2 linked regions of the Plantactinospora sp. BC1 genome follow. The protein of the gene in region 1 interacts with the protein of each later gene in a pairwise test. Links are inferred from orthologs where the notes say so. Each region holds a gene or a part of one and is shown on either strand. Other genes may lie near its edges.

What was found.
Region 2: the proteins of rlmN (region 1) and ftsZ interact in binary tests that used the Escherichia coli proteins (3 or more experiments, as listed by UniProt). The link is inferred for Plantactinospora sp. BC1 from one-to-one orthologs.

The regions. Positions count from the first base shown.
Region 1 is NZ_CP028158.1:3,757,627-3,767,212, reverse strand. What follows is about bases 2,867-5,834. They hold rlmN (23S rRNA (adenine(2503)-C(2))-methyltransferase RlmN), read left to right. Parts: upstream 2,867-3,767; coding sequence 3,768-4,901; downstream 4,902-5,834. Other genes in these bases: C6361_RS16235 (DivIVA domain-containing protein), read left to right, coding at 5,004-5,834; C6361_RS16245 (phosphatidate cytidylyltransferase), read left to right, coding at 2,867-3,664. Also shown: tsf (translation elongation factor Ts), read left to right, coding at 1-611; pyrH (UMP kinase), read left to right, coding at 781-1,548; frr (ribosome recycling factor), read left to right, coding at 1,632-2,189; more of C6361_RS16245, read left to right, coding at 2,189-2,866; more of C6361_RS16235, read left to right, coding at 5,835-6,359; C6361_RS16230 (hypothetical protein), read right to left, coding at 6,634-6,858; C6361_RS16225 (Rieske 2Fe-2S domain-containing protein), read left to right, coding at 7,225-8,811; C6361_RS16220 (NAD(P)/FAD-dependent oxidoreductase), read right to left, coding at 8,876-9,586.
Region 2 is NZ_CP028158.1:6,424,677-6,431,793, forward strand. The notes cover bases 4,151-6,919. They hold ftsZ (cell division protein FtsZ), read right to left. Parts: upstream 6,200-6,919; coding sequence 5,102-6,199; downstream 4,151-5,101. Other genes in these bases: C6361_RS28225 (YggS family pyridoxal phosphate-dependent enzyme), read right to left, coding at 4,344-5,093; C6361_RS28235 (cell division protein FtsQ/DivIB), read right to left, coding at 6,491-6,919. Outside these bases: C6361_RS28195 (potassium/proton antiporter), read right to left, coding at 1-1,063; C6361_RS28200 (DUF167 domain-containing protein), read right to left, coding at 1,089-1,394; C6361_RS28205 (hypothetical protein), read right to left, coding at 1,456-2,178; C6361_RS28210 (DivIVA domain-containing protein), read right to left, coding at 2,252-3,061; C6361_RS28215 (YggT family protein), read right to left, coding at 3,114-3,410; C6361_RS28220 (cell division protein SepF), read right to left, coding at 3,440-4,150; more of C6361_RS28235, read right to left, coding at 6,920-7,117. UniProt on the Escherichia coli protein: Essential cell division protein that forms a contractile ring structure (Z ring) at the future cell division site. The regulation of the ring assembly controls the timing and the location of cell division.

The sequences.
Region 1 (9,586 bases):
GCGAGACGGACTTCGTCGCCAAGAACAGCGACTTCATCGCCTTCGCACAGCTCCTGGTGGAGCACGGTGCGCAGGCCGGGGTCGCCGACGCGGAGGCGCTGCTCGGCAGCACGCTGCCGGACGGCCGGACCGTCGCCGACGCCGTACAGGAGCAGTCCGCCAAGATCGGCGAGAAGCTGGTGCTCAACCGCTTCGCCGCGGTGGACGGTACCGCCGCGGTCTACCTGCACCGCAAGGCGCAGGACCTGCCGCCGCAGGTCGGCGTGCTGGTGGAGTACACCGGCAAGGCCGACGAGGCGGGCGACGCCGACGCGCGCGCTGTCGCCATGCAGATCGCCGCGATGCGTCCGAAGTACCTGACCCGGGACGAGGTGCCGGCCGAGACCGTCGCCTCCGAGCGGCGCATCGCCGAGCAGACCGCCCGCGAGGAGGGCAAGCCGGAGGCCGCCCTGCCGAAGATCATCGAGGGTCGGGTCAACGCGTTCTTCAAGGACTACGTCCTGATCGAGCAGGCTTCGGTCGCCGACAACAAGAAGTCGGTCAAGCAGGTGCTGGCCGAGGCCGGCATCGAGGTGACCCGGTTCGTCCGGTTCGAGGTCGGCCAGGCCTGAGCCGTCGCCATCGCCCGGATCGCCGCGAACCGGGCCCCGGCGGAGTCGACACGGACGGGAGGCCGCAGGTGTACGTGACGGACACCGCGGCCTCCTCGTCACGTAGGGTCAGCAGCGGCAGGTTGGCTGAACTGGGCGCCGGCGCACCGGCGCGGGAAAGGCGGGTCGGATGACGCAGGTTGTGAGTGACCGGACCCTGGCGGCGGACGATCCGACAGCACCGCCGCCCGGGCGGGCCCGCCGGGTGGTGCTCAAGCTCTCCGGCGAGGTCTTCGGCGGTGGGGCGATCGGCGTCGATCCGGACGTCGTCCAGGCCATCGCCCGGCAGATCGCAACCGTGGTACGCCGGGGCGTGCAGGTCTCGGTCGTGGTGGGCGGCGGGAACTTCTTCCGTGGCGCCGAGTTGCAGAAGCGCGGCATGGACCGGGCCCGGGCCGACTACATGGGGATGCTCGGCACCGTGATGAACTGCCTCGCGCTCCAGGACTTCCTGGAGAAGGAGGGGATCGAGACCCGGGTGCAGAGTGCGATCACGATGGCCCAGGTCGCCGAGCCCTACATCCCGCTGCGGGCCATCCGGCACCTGGAGAAGGGCCGTGTGGTGATCTTCGGCGCGGGTGCCGGCATGCCGTACTTCTCCACCGACACCGTCGCCGCGCAGCGGGCCCTGGAGATCCGCGCCGACGTGGTGCTGATGAGCAAGAACGGGGTGGACGGCGTCTACACCGCCGATCCGCGTACCGACCCCGACGCCAGCAAGCTCGACAAGATCACCTTTTCCGAGGTGCTGCGTCGCGGCCTCCGGGTCGCCGACGCCGCCGCGTTCAGCCTCTGTGAGGAGAATGGCCTGCCGATGCTGGTGTTCGGCGCCGAGGGCGACGACACCATCATCCGGGCGGTCGCCGGCGAGCCGATCGGCACATTGATCACGACGTGAGTCGGGCAGGGTCCCGGGCCGACGGGTGGGGGCCGGGTGGAGTATTTCGGGAGCAGTAGCAGCAGAGGGAGGCGAAGGAGCAGGTGATCGACGACACCCTCCTCGAGGCCGAGGAGAAGATGGAGCGCGCGGTCGAGCACGCCAAGGAGGAGTTTGGCGCCATCCGTACCGGGCGGGCCACTCCGGCGATGTTCTCCAAGATCATAATCGACTACTACGGCAGTCCGACCCCGCTGACCCAGATGGCCTCCGTCGGGGTGCCCGAGCCGCGGATGGCGATCATCAAGCCGTACGACGCGTCGCAGCTGCACGCCATGGAGAAGGCGATCCGCGACTCCGATCTCGGCGTGAACCCCAACAACGAGGGCAACCAGCTACGCATCCTGCTGCCGCAGATGACCGAGGAGCGGCGCCGGGACATGATCAAGGTGGCCCGGCACAAGGGCGAGGAAGCCAAGGTGGCGATCCGGAACATCCGTCGCCGTGGCAAGGAGGAACTCGACCGCATCGTCAAGGACGGCGAGGCGGGCGAGGACGACGGCCGGCGGGCCGAGAAGGAACTCGACGACCTCACCCACAAGTACGTCTCGCACGTCGACGAGTTGGTGAAACACAAGGAAACCGAGTTGCTCGAGGTCTGATGTCCCACGTCGACCCCTACGGCGGTACCGCGGAGCCGCGTGGCCGGCAGCGGCCGGAACAAGCGCGTGGCCCGGAGTGGTCCCGTGGCCCGGGGTACCCGGACGGGCCCTCGGGCCGACAGCGGCCGGCCGGCGACGACGACGCCTGGGCTCGGGCGCGGCACGGCGGTGCCGCGCCCGACGCCTATTCGGCCCCGACGGACTCGTACCCGGTCGCCTCGGACTCCTATCCGGCCGCTCCGGAGGCGTACCCGTCCCCGGAGGCGTACCCGTCCCCGGCGGACGCGTACCGGGGCGCACCGAACGGCTACCCGGGTACGGCTGCCGACGGCTTCTCCGGCGTCGACCGGGGGCCGGGCGGGGCGACCGGGCAACGCAACGGCCAGCCCGCCGGGGACGTACCGGATTCCACGGCACAGTGGCGTTCTCCGTGGCGTTCTCCCGAGCCGGCCGGTGGTCCGGCGGGTCCCGAGGAGGACGCGGCGGTGTACCGCGATCGGACCGACCACCCCGGCGCCGAGCCGGCGGCGGACGCCCCGACCAACCCGGTCGGCTGGCCGCTCGTCGACCCGGATCCGCAACCGGCTGCCGATCCGGCGTCGTCGGCCCGGCCCGGCCGGGGCCGGCGCCGGGCGACCCGCTCCGGCAAGCCTGCCGGGCAGTCCCGGGCCGGCCGGAACCTGCCGGCCGCGATCGGCGTCGGGCTCGGGCTCGGCGCGGCGATCGTCGTGCCGCTCTTCCTCCTCCGCCCGGCATTCCTGCTCGTGGTGGCGCTCGCGGTCAGCGTCGGCATCTGGGAGATGACCCGGGCGGTACGCCCCGCCGGGATGCGCCCGCCGCTCGTGCCGCTGGTCGCCGGCGGACTCCTGATGGTCGGGCTGGCCTGGTGGGCCGGGCCGGACGCGCTCAGCCTGGGATTGTTGGTGACCGTGCTGGCCACGATGGTGTGGCGGCTCGGGGACGGGCCGGCCGGCTACCAGCGGGACATGACCGCCGCCACCCTGATCGCGGTCTACGTGCCGTTCCTCGGCGGCTTCGCGGCGCTGCTCGCCGCCGAGCCGGTCGACGGTGACCTGCGGGTGCTGGCCACCCTGGCCGCGGTGGTCCTCTCCGACACCGGCGGGTACGCCGCCGGGGTGGCCTTCGGCAAGCACCCGATGGCGCCCTCGGTGAGCCCGAAGAAGTCCTGGGAGGGCTTTGCCGGCTCGGTGCTGGCGGCCGCCGTCGGCAGCTCGCTGCTGCTGGCGTACCTGCTCGACGTGGAGTTGTGGTGGGGCGCCCTCTTCGGGGTGGCGGTCTCGATCGCGGCGGTCCTCGGCGACCTCGCCGAATCCATGATCAAGAGGGATCTCAAGGTCAAGGACATGAGCAACCTGCTGCCGGGGCACGGCGGGCTGATGGACCGGCTCGACTCGATCCTCTTCGCGGTGCCGACCGCCTACCTACTGCTGGCGATCTTCGCCCCGGCCGGCTGAGAGGTGAGATGAGCCCACACAACCGCGAGCCGCGTGCCTGGTCAGGGCCTCGGCGCCGCCGGCCAGGTGCGCTGTCGCGCCGACGTGGGAGACTGGACAGGCCATGACGAGCCTGCCCTTGATCCAGATCACGCCGGACGATTCGACCGGGTCACCGTCGCGTCGCGCGGCGATGCCGCCCCGACACCTCGCCGACCTCGACCTGCCCGCCCGGCAGGCGGCCGTGGCCGAGCTGGGTGAGCCCGCGTTCCGGGCCCGACAGGTCTCCACGCACTACTTCGGGCGGCTCGTCAGGGATCCGGCGCGGATGACCGACCTGCCGGCCGCCGCCCGGGACCGGATCGCGACCGAGCTGCTGCCGAGCCTGCTCACCCCGGTACGCGAGGTCGCCACCGACGACGGCGCGACCCGCAAGGCGCTGTGGCGGCTGCACGACGGGTCACTGGTGGAGAGCGTGCTGATGGGTTACCCGGACCGGGTCACCGTCTGCATCTCCAGCCAGGCCGGCTGCGGCATGGCCTGCCCGTTCTGCGCCACCGGTCAGGCCGGGCTGACCCGCAACCTCTCCACCGCCGAGATCGTCGACCAGGCCGTGTACCTCGCCGGGGTCGCCGCGTCCGGCGCGATCGCCGGCTCCCCGTCCCGGCTGTCCCACGTGGTCTTCATGGGCATGGGCGAGCCGCTGGCCAACTACGCGCGGGTGGTCTCCGCCGTCCGGCGGCTGACCGCTCCGGCCCCGGAGGGGCTCGGCCTCTCGCAGCGGCACGTCACCGTCTCCACTGTCGGCCTGGTGCCTGCGATGCGCCGGCTGGCCGACGAGGGACTCTCGGTGACTCTTGCGTTGTCGCTGCATGCGCCCGATGATGAGCTGCGCGACGAACTGGTTCCGGTCAACCAGCGGTGGAAGGTTGCCGAGGTGCTGGACGCCGCGTGGCACTACGCGGAGCGTACGGGGCGTCGCGTGTCCATTGAATACGCGATGATTCGAGATGTGAACGACCAGCCGTGGCGTGCCGACCTCCTCGGTCGGCTGCTGGCCGGTCGACTGACCCACGTGAACCTGATCCCGCTCAACCCGACTCCGGGGAGCCGCTGGGACGCGAGCCCTAAGCCGGTAGAGCGGGAGTTCGTCCGGCGGCTGCGCGCGGCCGGTGTCTCGACGACCGTTCGGGACACCCGGGGGCGCGAAATCGACGGTGCGTGCGGCCAACTGGCCGCCGCGGCGGTGACGCGGTGAGCGACCGGGTCAACAGGCTTAGTAGTGCCGCTTGCGGCGCCGACGCGTGTGACGGGGCGGCGGCGTGAGCGAGCGAAGCGAGCGAGCGAACCAGGAGACATAGTGGCGAGTCAGGGTCAGCGTTTCCGGCGCAAGGCGCTCCGGCGGGGCTACAAGGTCGATGAGGTGGACACGTTCCTGGATCGTGTCGAGGCCACGCTCGCCGGTGAGCCGCTGGGCGCGCCCGTCGCCTCCCAGGAAGTGCACGACGTCGTCTTCCGGGTGCGCTTCGGCGGGTACGACGAGTGGCAGGTGGACCTGCACCTCGACCGGGTGGAGCGGCAGATCGCCGAGCTGGAGGAACGCGGCGGCGGTCGGGGCGGGGACCCGAGGCTGTCCGACCGGGGTGCGCCGGACCGGATGGGCCCGCCCGACCGGATGGGCCCGCCGGATCGGCTCGGCCCACCGGACCGGATGGGACCCCCCGACCGGATGGGGCCGCCGGACCGGATGGGGCCGCCGATGCGGGACGACCGGGGCCTTCCGCCCGGCCAGCTTCCCGGGCGGCCGATGCCGGCCCAGGCCGGTCCGCCCAACGACCCCTACGGCCAGTACGACGAGCCCACCGGCACCTTCGGCGGCGGCTTCGGCGGCCAGCGTGGCGGCTTCGATCCGCAGCGGGGTGGGATGGAGCCGCAGCGGGGTGGCTTCGACCCGCAGCGGGGCGGTTTCGAGCCCCAGCGTGGTGGCTTCGACCCGCAGCGGGGTGGGATGGAGCCGCAGCGGGGTGGCTTCGAGCCTCAGCGCGGCGGGTTCGACCCGCAGCGGGGCGGTTTCGAGCCTCAGCGCGGTGGCTTCGACCCGCAGCGGGGTGGGATGGAGCCGCAGCGGGGTGGCTTCGATCCGCAGCGGGGCGGGTTCGACCCGCAGCGCGGGCCGGGGGCACCACTTCCGCCGCGTACGCCCAGCGGTCCGGGCGGTCCGCCCGGAGGATTCGGGGCGAACGAGCGCTTCGACGGGTTCGACGCGGGCCGGCCCAGCCGGGCGGACATGACGGCCGAGATCCGGATGCCGGACCGCGACCCTCGCGGCTCCGGACGCGGTATGGGCGACGCCCTGCCGCCGATGCCCGCCCCGGCCGGCGGACCGCCGATGGGTGGACCGCCGATGGGGGGCCCACCGCCCGGCGGCCCGGGGCTCGGCGGTCCGCCGTTGATGGGGCCGCCCGGTAGCGACATGGCCCGGATCGACCACATCCGGCGCTCGTTCCAGGTCCGCCGGTTCGGCAGCGGCTACGACCCGGACCAGGTCGACCGGTTGTTCGAGGGAATCCTCGGCAGCATGGCGGGGCGGGGCCCGATGCCGGTCAATCCGTCCGACCTCGACACCACCCGGTTCGGACTTGTCCCCGGCGGCTACTTCGAGGCCGAGGTCGACGCCGCGCTCAAGGAGGTCAAGGACCTGCTGCTCGGCCAGTGACCCGAACCGGTCCGCCGCCGACGCTCATCCGGCCCCGTCACGGGGCCGGATGACGGACGGCCGCCATCTCGACCGGCTCGACGTCCTCGCCCCGGCCCTGCCGGCGAGATCCCCAACTTGGCCCTGCCCGGCCAAATCCTCGGCCCGGCCCTGCCGGCGAAATCCTCGACTGGTCCCTACCGGCCGGCCGCCGGGCTCGAACACCGGGACGCCCGAGCGCGCCGGGCATGCTGCCCGGCGCCGCGTCGAGGGGCGGAAACGCTGTGGGTGAGGGTCAGGAGCGCAGGCCGTTGCGGCGCAGGATCACGTCACCGACGACGGCGAGCACCAGCGCAGCGGCGATCGCACCGAGCCAGATCTTCGCCGTACCGCTGACCTCGTTGTTGTTGAACATCATCAGCACCAGCGCCGCGGCGGAGATGATCGCGCCGATCTGGCCCGCCCTGCGGTTGCCGGGCTTGCGTTGGTCGGGTGACGTCACCGGCTCGCTTCCAGCCACTTTCCGGTCCTTCCTCACGATCGGATGCTGGTAAGTCTGGCACGCGCGGGGTACGGCGCACGGGCCGGGGCTTCGGTCGTAGCCCGGCCCGGCCCCGGACCGGGTCGCGTCCCGTCGGAGGCGACGGTCGGGTCGGTCCGCCCGGGGGCGGCGCTCCGGCCGGTGCTGCCGTGGCGGCGGCGCGGGCGGACCACCTGGCCGACGGGGCGCTCTCCGGGCGCGGCCGAAGACCGAACCCGGGTGCGATCGGGCGCGCAACCCGGCGTCGCGGGTCGGCCGGTACGGGGCCTCCGGTAGCGTTTGGGGGTACGCCTTTGATCGCCTGTGGCGAGGGACGGGATTGGCTATGTGGAGGGGGACTGTGCGGTGCGTTTGACCGGTACGGGGCACGCGAGCATGCGGATCGACACCGGTGCGGGCAGCATCCTGTGCGACCCGTGGGTCAACCCGGCCTACTTCGCCTCATGGTTCCCTTTCCCGGACAATTCACAGCTCGACTGGGAGACGCTCGGCGACGTCGACTACCTCTACGTCTCCCACCTGCACCGGGACCACTTCGACGCGGCGCACCTCAAGCGCTTCATCTCGAAGAAGGCGACCGTGCTGCTGCCGGAGTACCCGACCTCGGAGCTGGAGGACGAGCTGCGGGAACTCGGCTTCACCAGCTTCCTGCGGACCAGGAGTGACGAGGTCGTCGAGCTGGACGGCGGCCTCAAGGTGATGATCCAGGCGCTGACCAGTCCCACCGACGGCCCGATCGGCGACTCCTCGCTCTGGGTGGAGTACGACGGCGTACGGCTGCTGAACCAGAACGACGCCCGCCCGACCGATCTCGGCGTCTTCGCCGAGCTGGGGCACGTGCACGCGCACCTGCTCCAGTTCTCCGGCGCGATCTGGTACCCGATGGTCTACGAGCTGCCCAGCGCGGCGAAGACCGCGTTCGGCAAGCAGAAGCGGGACCGGCAGATGGACCGGACGATCCGCTACATCGACGACCTCAAGGCGTCCTGGGTCTTCCCGATCGCCGGCCCGCCCTGCTTCCTCGACGACGAGCTGTGGCAGTTCAACGACATCCACGGCGACGAGGGGAACATCTTCCCCGACCAGCAGGTCTTCCTCGACCACTACAACAGCCTCGGCTACGACAACGGGGTGATCCTGCTCCCCGGCAGCGTCTCCGAGATCGGCACGGAGAGCGTGCACACCACCCACCCGGTGCCGGACGTGCGGGAGTTCTTCGAGCAGAAGGAAGAGCACCTGCGGGAGTACCAGAAGCGGGCGCGGCCGGTGATCGAGGCGGCGAAGGCGTCCTGGCGGCACCCGGAGATCGACGTACTGGCCGAGATGAAGCGCCGGATCGAGCCGCTGCTCGACGAGTCGATCTATCTCGCCAAGGGCGTCGGCGGGCCGGTCCGGTTCGACCTGGTCGGCTACGACGGGGAGACCGTCGAATCCATCCTGGTGGACTTCCCGGGCAAGGAGGTCCGGCCGTACGCGGACGAGAAGGTCCGCTACCGGTTCCGTACCGAGCGGGCGCTGGTCGAGCACCTGCTGCACATCGAGGAGGTGGACTGGGTCAACTCCCTCTTCCTCTCCTGCCGCTTCTCGGCGGCCCGGATCGGCCAGTACAACGAGTTCGTCTACGCCTTCTTCAAGTGCCTCTCCGAGGAGCGCCTCCAGTACGCCGAGGGCTGGTACGACGAGCACGAGCGGGCCACCGACGCCGAGGACATCACCCTCGGCGACTGGGTGGTGCAGCGGCGCTGCCCGCACCTGAAGGCGGATCTGACCCGGTTCGGCATCGTCGAGGAGAACCAGCTCACCTGCCAGTTGCACGGCTGGCGCTTCGACCTGGCCAGCGGGCGCTGCCTGACCAGCGTCGGGCACTCGATCCGGGCGCACCGGGTCGGCGAGGCCCCGGCGCCCGCCGCCGAGTCCGAGACCGCCGGCTGAGGCGCCCGGAAGGGCGCTCCGGTCAGGCTGCCGGGCTGTGGCGTCACGCGGCCGGGCTGTGGCGTCAGGCGGCCGGGCCGACCCGACCGAGGTCGGTGAGGATGCGCCGGGCCGCGTTGTGCCCGGCGGCACCGATCACACTGCCGGCGGGGTGGCAGCCCGCACTGCCGGCGTAGAGCCCGTCGACGCCGGTCGCGTACGGCATCCGGTCGGTGAACGAGACGGTGTTGTCGACGTGGTGGATGTGCCCGCCGGTGATCCCGAAGTGTGCCTCGATGCCGGGCGGGGTCAGCGGCACCGCGTCGGCGACCAGCTCGCTGGTGCCGGGGGCGTACCGGTCGCAGATCTCCAGCAGCCGGGCCACGTACCCGGGCAGCAGCTCGTCCCAGGAGCCGCCGGTCGGGGCGTACGGGACGGACTGCACGAAGAGCGCCGACGAGTGGTGCCCGGCCGCGTCGCGCAGCGACGGGTCGACGGTGGTGTGCAGGTACCACTCGATGGTCGGCTCCTCCGGCAGCCGGCCGGCCTGGACGTCCGCCCACATGCCGCGCAACGCCGCCATCGGCGCGTCGCCGACCGAGCCGGCCGAGCTGGCAGAGCCGACCGAGCCGACCGAGCCGCCAGAGCCGACCGAGCCGGGCAGCAGCGCCGCCGAGCCGGGCAGCAGGTGGATGGTGGCGCCGAACGGGCTCGGTGCCCCCTCGGGCAGGCAGGAGAAGTCCGGTAGCCCGGCGAGCGCCAGGTTGACCTTGAGGGTGGTGCCGGTGCGCCGGAC
Region 2 (7,117 bases), 2.7 Mb from region 1 along the record:
GCAGCCCCTCGGAGAGCGGAATGGTGGCGAGCACGATCGGCACCGCCCCGCGCAGTCCGGCCCAGGACAGGAACGCCTGCTCCCGCAGCCCCACCCGGAACCCGGCCACGCTGACCAGTACCGACAGCGGCCGGGCCAGGAAGGTCAGGGCCAGCCCGGTCACCACGGCCGGCCAGAGCGCGTCCTCCAGCCGGCCCGGCGAACTGAGCAGGCCGAGCAGCACGAAGAGGCCGATCTGGGCCAGCCAGGCCAGCCCGTCGGCGAAGCCGAGAATCGCCTGCCGGTGCGGCAACCGCGAATTGCCCAGCACCACCCCGGCGACGTAGACCGCGATGAAGCCGGAGGCGTGCAACACGGTCGCCACCCCGTACGCCAGCACGGTGAGGCCGACCGCCGCGATCGGATAGAGCCCGGAGGAGGGCAGGGCGGCCCGGCGCAACGTCCAGCGCCCGAGCATTCCCACCCCGAAGCCGAGTACGGCGCCGACGGCGAGCTCGTAGCAGACCAGCAGCACCTCGTACCACCAGACGTGCCCGGCCAGCGACGAGGTGGAGAGGAGCACCACCAGCAGTACCACCGGGGCGTCGTTCATCCCCGACTCGGCCTCCAGGGTGGTCACCAGCCGGCGCGGCAGCCGCAGCCAGCGCAGCGTGGCGAAGACCGCCGCCGCGTCGGTGGAGGAGAGCACCGCCCCGTAGAGCAGTGCGAGCCGCCAGTCCAGCCCGAGCAGGGCGTGCACCACCACCCCGACCACCCCGATGCTGACCACCACGCCGACGGTGGCCAGCGTGACGGAGATGCCGAGCACGGGTCGCAGGGTGCTCCACCGGGCGGTCAGGCCACCCTCGGCGATGATCACGATCAGCGCGCAGAAGCCGAGTGCCCGGGTCAGCTCGGCGTCGTCGAACCGGATGCCGAGGCCGGACTCGCCGATCGCCACCCCGATGGCGAGATAGACCAACAGGCTCGGCACGCCGAGCCGGGTCGAGAGCCGGACAGCGCCGACGGCGACGAGCAGTACCGCCGCGCCGATCAGCAGGGCGACGTCGAGCCGATCGGTCACGGCCGCCACGCACGCGGCCGGGGCCTCACCGTGCCGGTCCGTCGCGCAGTTGGCGCAGCCGCGCGTCGAGGTCGGGATCGGCCCCGTCGACCAGGAAGAGCTTGTCGCGGCTGGCAGCGCCGGTACGCAGGCGCACCGCCGCCGGCCGCAGCCGGAGCGCCTCGGCGAGCGCCCGCCGGGCCGCCTCGGTGGCCCGGCCGTCGGCCGCCGGTGGATGTACCGCGATCACCAGCGCGGGTCCGTACGGGCCGTCGAACCGGCCGCCGACCCGGGCCCGGGACGCCCCGGGCTTGACCCGGACCGCGACGGTCAGCACCGCCGGCCCGGTCACCGCCTCGACACCGGAACCCTCCGCGCCGCCGGCACGCGACGGCCGCGCCGGCGCCCCACCGTCAGGCCCGGGGCGCATCGGTGAGCAGGGCCGTGGCCGGCTCGCAATGCCCGCACGGGGTGAAGCCGAGCTCCACCGCCTCGCTCACCGGAAGCGGTTCGCTCTCCCGACCGGCGAGGTGTGCACAGTCGGCGAGGTGGTAGCGCGGCCGGCCGTCGACCACGTACACGTCGTCGAGCAGGGCGGCGACCAACGCGGCGTCGGCCTCGGAGACCGGCTGGGGTGCCGGCTCGTCCGCCGGGACGTCGTCGTCCGGCTCGCCCTGCCCGACCGGGCCCGCCACGGTCGGCTCCGACGCGCCGGCCGGTTGCCGCCAGCCGGTGTCGTCGTCGGCGCCGGCCCGGGTGGCCTGGGCCGGAACCGTGGCCTCCACCGGCTCGGTCAGCACCGAACCGCTCTCGGCGAACGGGTCGGTCGCGTCGCTGCCGCCGAGGCGTGGATCGTGCGGTGCCATCCGGGTGCTGGTCGGTGGCCGGCGACGGCGCGGTTCGTCCCCGTCGCCGCCGCCACGCGCGGCCAGCCCGTCGTCATCGGGCCCGTCCGGGGCGAAGCCGCTGGCCACGCCCCGCTCCCCGGCCGCCTGCCGGGCGCCGACCACCAGCGCGACGGCGGCCAGCAGGCTGACCGCGATCGAGCTGATCAGCAGCCCGCTCGACCCGCTCGCCAGGCCGAGCACGAGCAGCGCGACGGCGGCGAGGATGAGCACCAGACTGCCGACTATCACGGCTCACCCCCGACGCATCGGTTCCGGTTGTCGTACGGCGTCCTGACGTACCACGCTGGTCCCCGTCGGGGGATCAGCGCCCGGTCTCGAGTGCGCCGGAGCGCCCGCTCCCGCCGTACGAGTTCGCCAGGCCCGCGGTGGCGAGGCCGGGGGTGCTGCCGCCGGACCGATTGCCGTCGGTCCGGGTCATCTCCACCTCAAGGCCCTGGCCACGCCCGTCGAGGTCCCGCAACTGGCTCTCCAGGTACGCCTTGAGCCGGGTGCGGTACTCGCGCTCGAACTGCTTGAGCTCCTCGATGTGCTTCTGCAAGGCGGTGCGCTTGGCGTCCAGCCCGCCCATCGCCTCCTGGTGCCGCTGGCGGGCGTCCCGCTCCAGCGCGTCGGCCTTGGCCCGCGCCTCACGGGTGACCTCCTCGGCCTTGGTGCGGGCCTCGGAGAGGAGCTGGTCCGCCTCGCGGCGCGCGTCGGAGACGTGGTCGTCCGCCGTGCGCTGCGCCATCATCAGCACCCGGAGCGCCTGCTGCTCCCCGTCGCCGCCGCCGACCGCCGGGCCGCCCTGGGCCCGGACCTGCTCCAGCTCGGCCTGCATCGCCCGGGCGGCCTGCTCGGCCGCGGCCTTGTCGCGCTGCACCCGGTCGAGCTGGGCCTTGACGTCGTTGAGCTCGGCGGCCAGCCGTGGGTCGGGGCCCGGGCCGGCTGGTGCGCCGCCACGGCCACCGCGCTCCACCTGGGCGCGCAGCTCGTTGTTCTCCTCGATCAGACGGGCGAGCTCACGCTCGACCTCGTCCAGAAACGCGTCGACTTCCTCCTCGTCATACCCCCGCTTGCCGATAGGCGGCTTCTTGAAGGCGACGTTGTGCACGTCGGCCGGGGTCAGCGGCATCGAAACTCCTCGGGTCAGTTGCGGCCGCGCGGCACGCCGGTCACCAGGTTGTTCAACTGAAGATCAACGGCCTTAACACGAACTCCATCAGCACGAACAGGATAACCAGGAGCACAAGGGAGGCCAGGTCGATGCTCACGGTACCAATTCGCAATGGAGGGATCACACGCCTCAACGCCTTGAGAGGCGGATCAGTGACGCTCCACACCGACTCCATTCCTGCCGACGCCCCCCGGCTCGGCTGCCAGCGGCGACCGTACTGGAGGACGGCACTTAGGACAAACCGGGCCAAAAGCACCAGGAGGAAGACGTAGAGAATCAGGTAGAGGACCTGAAACAGGATGGGCAGAAACACGGCAGGCGGATCCCTCGGTCGGGCTAGCTCAGGCTGAAAAACCCACCCTCAGCGATCTTGGCCTTGTCCTCCGCGGTGACCTGGACGTTAGCCGGTGAGAGTAGGAACACCCGGTTGGTCACGCGCTCGATCGTACCGCGCAGCCCGAACGCCAGACCGGCGGCGAAATCGACCAATCGGCGGGCATCGGCCTCGTCCATCTCGGTGAGGTTGATGATCACCGGGACGCCGTCCCGGAAGTGCTCGCCGATGGTGCGACCCTCGCGATAGGTGGTGACGTGCAGCGTCGTGATCTGGTAGCGCTGCTCCGGCTGCTCCACCGGCACGGGCCGCTCCCGCAACTGGGCCTGCGGGGCGAGCGCGAGATTGTCCCGGGTCTGGTACGTCAACGCGCTGGACGGCTCGGTGCCGCTCGGCCGGCTGATCGACCGCACGCTCGATCGCTCCGCGCGCTCGGTCCGCTCCGGACGGTCACCGTCGACGCGGTCACGGTCGTGCTCGACGGAGCGGCCGACGTTGCGCTCGGCGAGCCGGGTCCGCTCACCGGCCCGGGGCCGGGGCGGCGGCGCCTCGTCCTGCTCCTCGTCCTCGTCGGCGAACTCGTCGGCGTACCGGCTCTGCCGGTAACGCGACTCGCGGTAGCCACTCTTCTCGTAGCCACCGTCGTCGTAGGCCCGCTCGTCGTCCTCCTCGACGAGCCCGAGCCAGACCCCCGCCTTGCGCAGTGCACCCATCCCGCGCCCCTCCGTCCGCCGTGCGACACACACCCCCCGTGCCGTGCCCCTGTCACGCGCGTGAACACTGCAGTGCCCACCGGCCCGAGACGGCAACCCCTGGCACGACCGTGAAACCGGTCTCACCCCGACCCCCGCCAGTGGGGATGTCGCCTCAAACAACACTGATGTAGTTTGGTGTCCGGTTATCAGGCTACCGCAGCGTGCTACGCATTCCGAGCAACGCGCTGCCGATCCGCACATGTGTCGCGCCGTGCGCGATCGCCGCCTCCAGGTCACCACTCATCCCGGCCGAGACCGCGACCGCCTCCGGATATCCGGCCCGCAGCCTGGCGGCGACCTCGGCCAACCTGGCGAAGGCCGGCTCCGGATCCGCACCGAGCGGGGCCACCGCCATCACCCCGGCCAGCCGCAGCCGGTCCGACCCGGCCACCGCCGCCGCGACCTGGTCGACTCCGCGGTCCGGGTCGTCACCGCCGACCAGCGCACCGCCCCGGTCGGCGGCACCGTCCAGGTTGACCTGCACCAGCACCTCCAGCGGGTGCTCCCGGTGCCGCGCCGCCGCGTCGGCGAGGGCGCCGGCCAGCCGTACGCTGTCCACCGAGTGCACCAGGTCGGCGTACCGGACGACGGAGCGGGCCTTGTTGCGCTGAAGCTGCCCGACGAAGTGCCACCGCACCCGGGCACCGGTCGCCGCCACCTCGGCCGCCTTCGGTGCCGCCTCCTGGTCGCGGTTCTCCCCCACGTCACGCACGCCGAGCCCGGCCAGCAGCGCCACGTCGGAGGCCGGATAGGTCTTGGTCACCGCGACCATGGTGACGTCGGCCGGATCCCGCCCCGCCGACGAGCAGGCGGCGTCGATCCGGGAACGTACCCGGGCCAGGTTGGCCGCGAGTTCTGCCCGGCGCTCGTCGTCCGGCGCCGGGAGGGGTGGTTCGGTCATCTGGCGGCTCAGGAACCGTTCTTGAGGAAGTCCGGCACGTCCACGTCGTCGAAGAGCACCCGACGCGGGGCCTGCACCGGCGGCGGAGGGGGCGGCGAGACCGGCGCGACGGCCGGCGGGCTGACCTTGCGGGCCTGCTCCACCGGCTTGTACGCCGGAGTGCCACCGTCGAAGCCCGCCGCGATCACGGTGACCCGGACCTCGTCGCCGAGGGCGTCGTCGATCACGGCACCGAAGATGATGTTCGCGTCCGGGTGGGCGGCGTCGGTGACCAGTTGCGCCGCGTCGTTGATCTCGAAGAGGCCGAGGTCGGAGCCGCCCGCGATGGAGAGCAGCACGCCCCGGGCACCGTCCATGCTCTGCTCCAGCAGCGGGCTGGAGATGGCCGCCTCGGCCGCCTCCACCGCCCGGTTGTCACCCCGGGCGCTGCCGATGCCCATCAGCGCGCTGCCGGCGCCGCTCATCACGCTCTTGACGTCGGCGAAGTCCAGGTTGATCAGACCCGGCGTGGTGATCAGGTCGGTGATCCCCTGCACACCGGAGAGCAGCACCTGGTCGGCCTGCCGGAACGCGTCCATCATGCTGATGCCGCGGTCGCCGAGGGCGAGCAGCCGGTCGTTCGGGATGACGATCAGGGTGTCGCACTGGTTGCGCAGCTCGTCGATGCCGGCCTCGGCCTGCACCTGCCGGCGCTTGCCCTCGAACGAGAACGGCCGGGTCACCACACCGATGGTGAGCGCGCCGAGCTTGCGGGCGATGTTCGCCACCACGGGCGCGCCGCCGGTACCCGTGCCGCCGCCCTCGCCGCAGGTCACGAAGACCATGTCGGCGCCCTTGAGCACCTCCTCGATCTCGTCGCGGTGGTCCTCGGCGGCGTTCTTGCCGACGTCCGGGTTGGCGCCGGCACCCAGCCCCCGGGTCAGTTCCCGGCCGACGTCGAGCTTGACGTCGGCGTCACTCATCAGCAGGGCCTGTGCATCGGTGTTGATCGCGATGAACTCGACGCCCTTGAGCCCGACCTCGATCATCCGGTTGACGGCGTTGACGCCGCCGCCGCCGATGCCGACGACCTTGATGACCGCCAGGTAGTTGTGCGGAGGTGTCATCGCCGGTCCTTTCCTTCGATCTCGGCGGCCGCTACCCCGCCCGGCGATCCGGCCGGAGCGAGGCCGACAACCATTCGGTACGAGGATGCGAAGGGTAACCCTCACCCTCTACTAGAGGCTTACAGTTATGTCAACCATTGATCCTCTCGGGGCAACGTATGCGTACGCGCGGCCGAACCCAAGGACCTGCGCGGCGTGTCGGCACGCCCGCCGACAAACGTCACCGGCGAGCGACCGACCGGCGTGTCGACGCGACCGACCGGCGGAGCGGACCGCAGGGCCCACCAACGGTCAGCGGATGGTCACCACGTCCGGCGTGCGTACGTCGATGGTCTCCCCCTCGCGGGCCAGCAACGACGTCGCCACCTGCGCCTTCGCGTCGCTGCGCGAGGCGTCGCCCCAGAGCACCGTACGGCCGCCGCGCAGCTTCACGGTGATCCGGGCCGGACCCTCCACCACCAGCTCGACGAGGCGCTCCCGCAGCTCCGGGGTCAGGTTGGCCAGCACGGTCAACGCCCCCTCGGTGGCGGTGTCGTCGGGGCCGGGCGTGCGGAGCCGGGCCAGCGGCAGCCCCGCCGGCCGGTCCGACCGGGTCTGGAAGACCACCCCGGCGGCGTCGATGACGAGGAAGCGCCGGTTCTGCGGCACCGCCGCGACCGGGGTGCGCTCCACCACCTCCACCCGCAGGGTGTTCGGCCACTGCCGGGAGACCGTCACCCGGGCCACCGGCGGCAGCTCGGCGACCCTGGCCCGGACCCCGTCGAGGTCGACCCGGGCCAGCGGAACGCCCTCGGTCACCGAGGCCGCCTGGCGTACCTGGTCGTCGGTGACCAGCGTGGTGCCGACGACCCGCAGGGTACGGAAGCCGAGGAGCGGGGTGGCGTACACGATCGCGGCACCGGCCAGGCTGAGCACCAG